Regions from separate parts of the Aeromicrobium sp. SP1 genome, predicted to be linked through region 2. Evidence: riboswitches for the same ligand, from Rfam matches in the RefSeq annotation. Region 2 holds a riboswitch; the other holds the start of a gene.
The links. A riboswitch is a leader RNA that binds a small molecule or an ion and turns the genes downstream of it on or off. The one in region 2 is predicted to bind cobalamin.
Positions count from the first base shown of each region.

Region 1: another riboswitch for cobalamin. It lies ahead of ACT26F_RS15265 (prenyltransferase/squalene oxidase repeat-containing protein); the one in region 2 lies ahead of ACT26F_RS05305 (VWA domain-containing protein).

Region 1 covers NZ_JBQVVK010000001.1:3,129,352-3,133,731, forward strand. The annotation lists gene ACT26F_RS15255 (hypothetical protein) at 1-296, opposite strand, end outside; gene ACT26F_RS15260 (acyl-CoA dehydrogenase family protein) at 413-2,308, opposite strand; cobalamin riboswitch at 2,427-2,561, shown strand; gene ACT26F_RS15265 (prenyltransferase/squalene oxidase repeat-containing protein) at 2,641-4,167, shown strand; gene ACT26F_RS15270 (hypothetical protein) at 4,176-4,380, shown strand, end outside.
Region 2 covers NZ_JBQVVK010000001.1:1,077,691-1,082,070, forward strand. The annotation lists gene cobM (precorrin-4 C(11)-methyltransferase) at 250-1,008, opposite strand; gene cbiE (precorrin-6y C5,15-methyltransferase (decarboxylating) subunit CbiE) at 1,005-2,192, opposite strand; cobalamin riboswitch at 2,229-2,360, shown strand; gene ACT26F_RS05305 (VWA domain-containing protein) at 2,452-4,380, shown strand, end outside.

The DNA of each region.
Region 1 (4,380 bases), 2.1 Mb from region 2:
CGGCCGTTGACGTAGACGTCGCCCTTGACGAACCAGCTGGAGCCGGCCGACGCGGCGACGCTCGCCTGGGTCTGGGCGTACACGTAGGTGCTGCTCGTGATCGTCCCGCCGGACGTGAGGCGGGCGGAGCCCGAGGTCACGACGGCCGGGGTCACGGCGGCCGAGGCGACCGTGCCGGAGGTGGCGGAGCGGCTCAGCGTCGACGACTCGTCCGCGTGGGCGGCGATCGGCGTGGCGAGCGAGATGGTGAGGGCGGCGGCGGCAGCGAGCGCGGCCGAGGACAGGCGTCGGTTCATGATCTCCCCGAGTAGATGTGGCAGCAGTAGAGCACGAGCAGTCTGACACGGCGACTACCGTTTTCCGGCGTGCGTGACCCGGTTTCGGACACCATCCCCCCGTTTCCGGGGGTGGGTCACCCCAGCAGGGCGGCGTCCAGCGTCTCGGCGGGCACGCCGAGCCCCTCGACGAGGGTCAGCGCGTGCGGGCGCAACCGGTCCAGGAGGGCGTTGATCTCGCGCGAGACGGCCTTGGCGCGGTCGTCGGAGAGGCGGTTGTGCTCCATGAACCACGCCTTGTCCCGCTCGATCACGGTGAGCGCGTACAGCGAGCACACGTCGCGCAGCAGGTCGGCGGCCTGCTCGTCCTCGCAGCGGGCGATGCCGGCCGTGAACGCCTCGAGCACGACGCGGTCGATGTGCGCCTGACCGATCTTGAGGACGTGGTCCTGCGCCGCGTTGAAGACCGCGAACGCCTTCGCCCGGTCCTTCCCGGCCCGGCGCAGCCGGCGGGCGGCGGTCTCGATGACGTGCTGCTCGCGGTCCTCGAAGAGGTTGAGCTGGGTGCCGCGGTGCAGCAGGTCGTGCTCGTCGGCGTCGCCGGAGCGCGCGTCGATGAGGCGCTGGATCAGCTGGGCGGCGGCGGTGCGCTCCTTGACCGTGTCCGCGACCGTGCCCGCGGCGAACCGCACCATGGCCACGGGGTCGAGACCCTGCACGTCCTTCGCGTACGACGTCAGCAGCTCCTTCGCGACGAGCTGCAGCAGGACGACGTTGTCGCCCTCGAACGTCGTGAACACGTCGCTGTCGGCCTTGAGCGTCGTGAGCCGGTTCTCCGCGAGGTAGCCGGCACCGCCGCACGCCTCGCGGCACTCCTGGATCGACCGCGTCGCGAACGCCGTCTGGATCGCCTTGAGGCCGGCGGCGCGGCCCTCCAGCTCCCGCTGGGCGTGCGGCTCGGGCTCGGACTCGGTCTGCAGGCGGTCCATGCGGGCGACGAGCTGGTTCTGGGCGAACCGATATGCGTACGCCTCGGCGAGCAGGGGGAGCAGCCGGCGCTGGTGCACGCGGTAGTCCAGGAGCACCGTCTCCTCGCCCGGCGCGCCCTCGAACTGACGTCGCTCGAGCGCGTATCTCGTGGCGATGCTGAGCGCGACCTCGGCCGCGGCGCGGGCCGACCCGCCGACGCTGACCCGGCCGCGGATCAACGTGCCGAGCATCGTGAAGAACCGGGCGTTGCCGCTCTCGATGGGCGAGGTGTAGGTGCCGTCCTCGGCGACGTTGCCGTACCGGTTCAGCAGGTTCGCGCGCGGGATCCGGACCTCGTCGAACATGATCCGGCCGTTGTCGACACCGCCGAGGCCGCCCTTGTACCCGCAGTCGCTCGTGGTGACGCCCGGCAGGTCGGCCCCGTCCTCGTCGCGGATCGGGACGACGAAGCAGTGCACGCCGTGGTCCTCGCCGAGCGTGACCAGGCGCGCGAACACGGCGGCGACGCGGGCGTGCTGCGCGGCGCCCCCGATGTAGTCCTTGCGGGACGACGGCGTGGGGGAGTGGACGACGAACTCGAGCGTGGCCGGGTCGTACGTGGCCGTGGTCTCGAGGCTCTGGACGTCGCTGCCGTGGCCCGTCTCGGTCATCGCGAAGCAGCCGAGCAGGTCCAGGGAGATGAGCGGAGGAATGTAGGCCTCGTGGTGTCGCTGCGTGCCGAGGTTCTCGATCGCACCGCCGAAGAGCCCCCACTGGACTCCGGCCTTCACCATGAGCGAGAGGTCGAACTGGGCCAGCATCTCGATCCCCGTGACGGCCATGCCGGGATCGCCCGTGCCGCCGTTCTCGGTGCGGAAGCCGGCGGCCGGGATGCCGGTCGGCACGAGCCCGCGCATCTGCCCGAGCACCCGGTCGCGCGCCTCGTCGAGGGACAGCGAGTGGTCGTACGCCAGGTCCATCGTGGCGAGCTCGGCCCGGCTCTGCTCCCGCACGTGCCGCCACTTGCCGTCGATCGCCCGCCGCACTTCGTCACCGAGAGTCATGGCGGCCACGCTACTGGCGCGGGCCCGCCACAGGGGGACGGATCTTGATGCGTTGCGGTGGCCCTGGTCACCGCAATGCCGAAGGATCCGTCCTCGCCGCGTGGCCGCGGGTCGGTCGTTGTTACAGTTCACGTGCTCACAACTCAACAAATTCCCGCAGTGTCAGGGGAAGCCGGTGCGAATCCGGCGCTGACCCGCAACCGTGATCCCCTTCGGGGGCAGCCGGAAGACCTGCCTGACGGGACCGACCACGCGCTGTCGAGGAACACAGCGGGACGGACTCCGGCCCACCGGCGTTCCACCTCCCGCCTTTGCAGCGGGAAGGACCCCCCATGAAGTTGCGCACCCGTGCGCTGACCGCCACCACTCTCGGTGCGGTCGCCCTCTCGACGGCCGTCGCCGTCAGCCCCGCCGCCACGGCGGCGCCCAACACCTACAGCTACTCGGCCGCCCGGTGGCTCGAGGACCAGCTGGTCGACGACGTCATCGTCTACCCGGACTGGTCGACCGGCCTGCCGGCCCCCGACTACGGCACGAGCCTCGACGTGGTCTTCACGCTGGCGGATCTCGGCACGAAGGAGCCGCTGCAGGGGCGCATGGTCGACGCCGTCGTCGCCCACGGCGACGACTTCCTGACGACGCCGGGACGCAAGGCGAAGCTCGCCCTCGCCGTGGACCTCACGGGCGGCGACCCGCACGCGGTGGACGGCCGCGACCTGATCGGCGACGTCGAGACCGCGACCGACGCCACGAGCGGGATCACCACGGGGGCCGAGGGCGGCCTCAACCACGTCTACGTCACGCGCGCCCTCGTCGATGCCGACAGCGCCAAGGCGAACGCCTCCATCACGTCGCTGCTGGGACAGCAGTGCGCCGACGGCTCGTTCCGGGACTACACGGGAAGCTGCCCGGCGATCATCGACGTCGACACGACCGCCGCCGCGCTGCGGGCCCTCGTCGAGGCGGACGAGGCCGGTCACGCGAACCTGCAGGACGACGTCGACGCCGCCACCGGGGCACTGCTCGCGGCGCAGCAGGCGGACGGCTCGTTCGGCTCCGAGTGGGGCTCGAACTCCAACTCCACCGGGCTCGCGGCGAGCGCGCTGGCGCTCGTCGGCCAGCAGGGCGCAGCAGGTTCGGCCGCTGCCTGGCTGCTCGCGCACCAGGTCACCGAGTCGGTCGCGGACGGGTCCGCCCACCTCGCGACCCAGGCCGGTGCGATCGCGTACGACGACTACGGCCTGTCCTCCGCGAAGTCCTCGGGGATCGGCTCGACCGACCTCGGCTCGTGGATCCTCGCGACGAGCCAGGCGGCCGCGGGCCTGCAGGCGCTGTTGCCGGCCGGCTCGGTGACCGTGAAGCAGCCCGCGACCTTCACGACCGCGGGCGGCACCGTCAGGGCGACCGCGACCGGACTCGCCGCGGGTGAGAAGTACACGGCGCGGATCTCCGGCGGGACGAGTGTGAGCGGCACGGTCCCGGCGGGCGGAACCGTCTCCGTCGCGCTGAAGGCGCCCGCGGGAACGGCCACCCGGACCGTCACCGTGACCGGCTCGCGGAGCAACCGCGCCGGCTCGACCACGGCGACCGTCCTGGCCGCGAAGTCCGTCGGGGTCAAGCTCGCCGCCGCCAAGGTCAAGCGCACCAAGGTCCAGACGGTCAAGGTCTCCGGCCTCGCCGCGAGGGAGCCCGTGCGTATCTTCGTGCGCGGCTCGCTCGTGAAGTCGGGCGTGGCCTCGCCCGGCGGCACCTACACGTACCGCTTCAAGGTCGGCACGAAGCTCGGCAAGGCCAAGGTCGTCGTGAAGGGCGCCTTCGCCAACCGCACCGGCACGAAGACCTTCACGGTGGTGAAGTGACCCTTCGCATGAGTCGCCTGCTGGCGGCGGCCCTCCTCGGGGTCGCCGCCGGCGGCGTGGGCATCGCGGCCCCGGCGGAGGCGGCCGCGTGCTCCGGGGGCACCGGGGTGACGGTCGTCGTCAACGCGTCGGTCGGCTGTGACGCCGATGGCGGCGGTGTCGCCGCGAACAACTTCGTCGACGCCGGGCACGCGCTGACCTATGCCGCGCTCG
Region 2 (4,380 bases):
GGTCCGGTGGTGCGGTGGTGGGTGGGGCGGTGAGTTGTGTACCTCTGGGCCTCGCTTGGGGTGCGTAAGTCACCGCCCGCGGGGGTCCGGTGGTGTGGTGGTGGGTCGGGCGGTGAGTTGTGTACCGCTGCGCCTCGTTTGGGGTGCGTAAGTCACCGCCCGCGGGGGTCCGGTGGTGTGTTGGTGGGTCGGGCGGTGAGTTGCGTACCGCTGCGCCTCGTTTGCGGTGCGTAAGTCACCGCCCCCGCGTCAGCCGCGCTTGAGGGAGCGGTCGCGGGCGGGGTCGTAGAGGTAGGAGTCGGCGCCGCGGACGTCCGAGGCGAGGGCCGGTCCGACGAGGATGACGGCGCCGTGCCGCAGGTCCGCGGCCTCGACCGCGTCGGCGATGTCGGCGAGGGTGCCGCGCAGGACGACCTGGTCGGGTTGGCTCGCGTGGAACACGACGGCGACCGGGCACGCCGGCCCGTAGTGCTCGGCCAGCTCGGCGGAGAGCTCGCGGATGCGGGTGATGGCCAGGTGCAGGGCGAGCGTGGCACCCGTGGCGGCGAACGCGGAGAGCTGCTCGCCGGCGGGCATCGCCGTCGAACGGGCGTGGGTGCGGGTGAGCACGACCGACTGGGCGACCTCGGGGACGGTCAGCTCAGCCCCGAGCAGGGCGGCGGCCGCCGCGTAGGCGGGAACGCCCGGGCACACGTCCCACGGCACGCCGTGTGCGTCGAGCCGGCGTGCCTGTTCGTGCAGGGCCGAGTAGACCGACGGATCGCCGGAGGTCAGCCGCACGGCCGTGAGGCCCGCGACGTGGGCGTCGACCAGCTCGGCCGTGATCGCGTCGAGGTCGAGGTCCTGCGTGTCGACGAGGCGGGCGTCCGCGCGGCAGTGGGAGAGGACCACCGCGTCGATGTAGGTCCCCGGGTACAGGACGACGTCCGCGGAACCCAGCAGGTGGGCGGCGCGCAGGGTCAGCAGGTCGGCGGCGCCGGGTCCCGCGCCCACGAAGTGCACGGTCACGAGGGGTCCTTCCTGACGGTCCACTGGGTGATCGAGCGTGCCGGCTTCCAGCCCGAGAACGAGCCGAGCCGGTCGACCTGCTCGACCGAGAGTCGGGTCAGCTCGCCGCCGAGGTCGGCCTGGGCGTCCTCGACGAGGCGCACGGTCTCGCGGGCGACGGCGTGCGCCACGAGGACGCCCCCGGGCCGCAGCGCGGACCAGGGCGCCGCGATCGCTGCGGCGCTGATCCCGCCGCCGAGGAAGACCGCGTCGGGAACGGGGAGGTCGGGCGAATCGAGCGCATCGGGAGCAGCGCCGCGCAGGACCCGGATCCCCGGGACGCCGAGGCGCAGCGCATTGGCCTCGATGCGGTCGGCCCGGTCGGGATCGCGCTCGATCGCCCACGTCGTGCCGGTGCCCGACGCGAGCATCCACTCGATGCCCACCGAGCCGGCGCCGGCGCCGACGTCCCACAGGACGGCGCCGGGGAACGGCGAGAGCCGGGCCAGCGCCGAGGCCCGCACGTCGCGCTTGGTCAGCTGGCCGTCGTGGTCGAAGAGGTCGTCGGGCAGACCGGGGGCGGTCGGCCGAGCAGGACCGTCGCACTCGATCGCGAGCACGTGCAGGCGAGGCGGCGTCTCGTGCCACGCGTCGGCGGTCGCGGTGATCCGCGTTTCCGCCGCGGCACCGAGGTTCGCCAGGACGGTGAGCCGGCTCGACCCGTAGCCGAGGCTCGCGAGCAGGTCGGCGACGCGGCGCGGGGTCGTCTCGTCGGTCGAGAGCACGAGGATCCGGCGGCGGGGAGCCAGATGGCGGGGGAGTGTTCGCGGATCACGGACCACCGCGACCGTCTCGGCGGGCCACGTCATGCGGGCGCCGGCCAGGGCCACCGACGAGACGGCGGGCTCGACGCTCACGGCGCCGGACCCCACGACATCCTCGATCGTGGTCGCGATCCCGGCGACGAGCGGATCGCCCGAGGCGAGCGCGACGACGGTGCCCTCGAGGCCGTCGAGCAGGCCCGGAAGGCCTTCGCGCAGGGGCGCCGGCCAGGGCTCACGACGCTGTCCCGCGACCGCCGGGACCATGGCCAGATGGCGTTCGCCACCGAGCAGGACGTCGGCCGCGAGCACCTCCTCGCGCAGCGCGGGGGCGAGGCAGTCCCACCCGTCGGCGCCGACACCGATGACCCGGATCCGTGACATGGCCGCCACCGTAGCCGCCCCGATCCGTGCGTAGACTGCTCGGGTCAGGCCCGAGGTGCCCCTCCGGGGGAGAATCGGGAAACTGGTGAGAATCCAGTACAGGGCCCGCTGCGGTGATCCGGCTTTCGCCGGTAAGTCCGAAGACCGGCCTCGGTGCCTGAGGACGCCCGCGATCGCGCGCGTCTCCAGTTGGCACAGAGCGCGGGAGCCCCGAATGCCACAGCAGTATCCGTTCAGTGCTGTCGTCTCCGCAGACGACATGACCCTGGCCCTCCTCCTCGTCGCCGTCTCCCCGGAGATCGGCGGCGTCCTCGTCCGAGGCGAGAAGGGCACCGCGAAGTCCACCGCCGTGCGGGCGTTGGCCGCGGTGCTGCCGCCGATCCGCGTCCGCGAGGGCGACCGGTTCTCGGTCGACCCCGAGGACGCCAGCCCGTTGTCACCCGACGCCCCGTACGGGCCGGCTGCCGTGGTCGAACGCCCCGTGCGGCTCGTCGAGCTGCCCGTCGGCGCGACCGAGGACCGCGTGCTCGGCTCGCTCGACCTGCAGCGCGCGCTCGGCGACGGCGTGGCCCAGTACGAGCCGGGCCTGCTGGCGCGCGCCCACCGCGGGATCCTCTACGTCGACGAGGTCAACCTGCTGCACGACCACCTCGTCGACGTGCTGCTCGACGCGGCGGCGACCGGCCGGGCGAGTGTCGAGCGCGACGGGGTGTCGGTCGAGCACGCCGCGCGTTTCGTCCTGATCGGCACGATGAACCCCGAGGAGGGCGAGCTGCGGCCGCAGCTGCTCGACCGGTTCGGGCTCGCCGTCGACGTCACCGCACCGAGTGATCCGCGGGCCCGCGCCGACGTCGTCCGTCGCCGCATCGCGTTCGACGCTCACCCCGACGCGTTCGTCGCCGACTTCGCGGAGGCGGAGTCCGACCTGCGCGATCGGATCGTGGAGGCGCGGGACCTGCTGCCGAAGGTCGGACTCGAGGACGAGACCCTCCTGCGGATCGCCGAGGTCTGCTCCGCCTTCGGCGTCGACGGCCTCCGCGCCGACATCGTGATGGCGCGTACCGCCGTGGCGCATGCCGCGTGGCAGGGCCGCACCGACGTCACGAACGACGACCTGCGCGTCGCCGCGAGGCTCGCCCTGCCGCACCGGCGGCGGCGCAACCCCTTCGACGCGCCCGGTGTCGACGAGGAGCAGCTGGACGACCTCCTGCCGCCCGACGACGAGCCGGACGGACCTGACGAGGATCCCGGCGGCGACGACGGTCCCGACGGGGGAGCCCCGCCGCCGTCCGGACCCGAGGACGGCCCCGACGAGGCGCCCACGCGGGAGCCGGGTGACACGCCGACCGAGGCTCCGGCCGCACCGTCCACGGTGGCCGCGCCCGTGGGCCAGACGTACCGGACGAAGGTCCTGCGCGTCGACGGAGTGGGTGTCGGGTCCGCGGGCCGCCGGTCGCGCGCCGTCACGGACCGCGGACGCCGCATCGGCGCGGCTCCCCGCGGCACGACCGACGGCCCGATCCACCTCGTCGAGACGATCCGCGCCGCGGCGCCGCACCAGACCCGTCGAGGACGTCTCACGGGACCGCTGGACCTGCGGGCCGACGACCTGCGGCGCGCCGTCCGCGAGGGTCACGAGAGCAACCTCGTCCTGTTCTGCGTCGACGCCTCCGGGTCGATGGCCGCGCGCCGGCGGATGGAGGCGGTCAAGACCGCGATCATGTCGCTGCTGCTGGACGCGTACCAGCGGCGCGACAAGGTCGGGCTCGTCACCTTCCGCGGCAGCGGTGCCGAGCTCGCGCTCCCGCCCACAGGTTCCGTCGAGATCGCGGCGCGGCGACTGCGGGAGCTGCCGGCCGGCGGTCGCACTCCGCTCGCCGAGGCTCTCGCGACGTGCGCCGAGGTCGTCCGGGTCGAGCGGCTGCGCGACCCGCGTCGCCGGCCGTTGCTCGTCCTGGTGACCGACGGGCGGGCCACCAGCGGCACCGACGCGGTCCCACGATCGCAACGGGCCGCGGCCCACCTGGCCGACGCGCGCGTGGACACCGTGGTCGTCGACTGCGAGACGGGGCGCTTCGCCCTCGGCCTCGCCGGAGTGCTGGCCGGGATCCTCGGCGCCGAGCACGTGCCGCTCGCCGAGATCAGCGCGGACGCGTTGGCCTCGATCGCCACGAACCGGCGGGCGGCC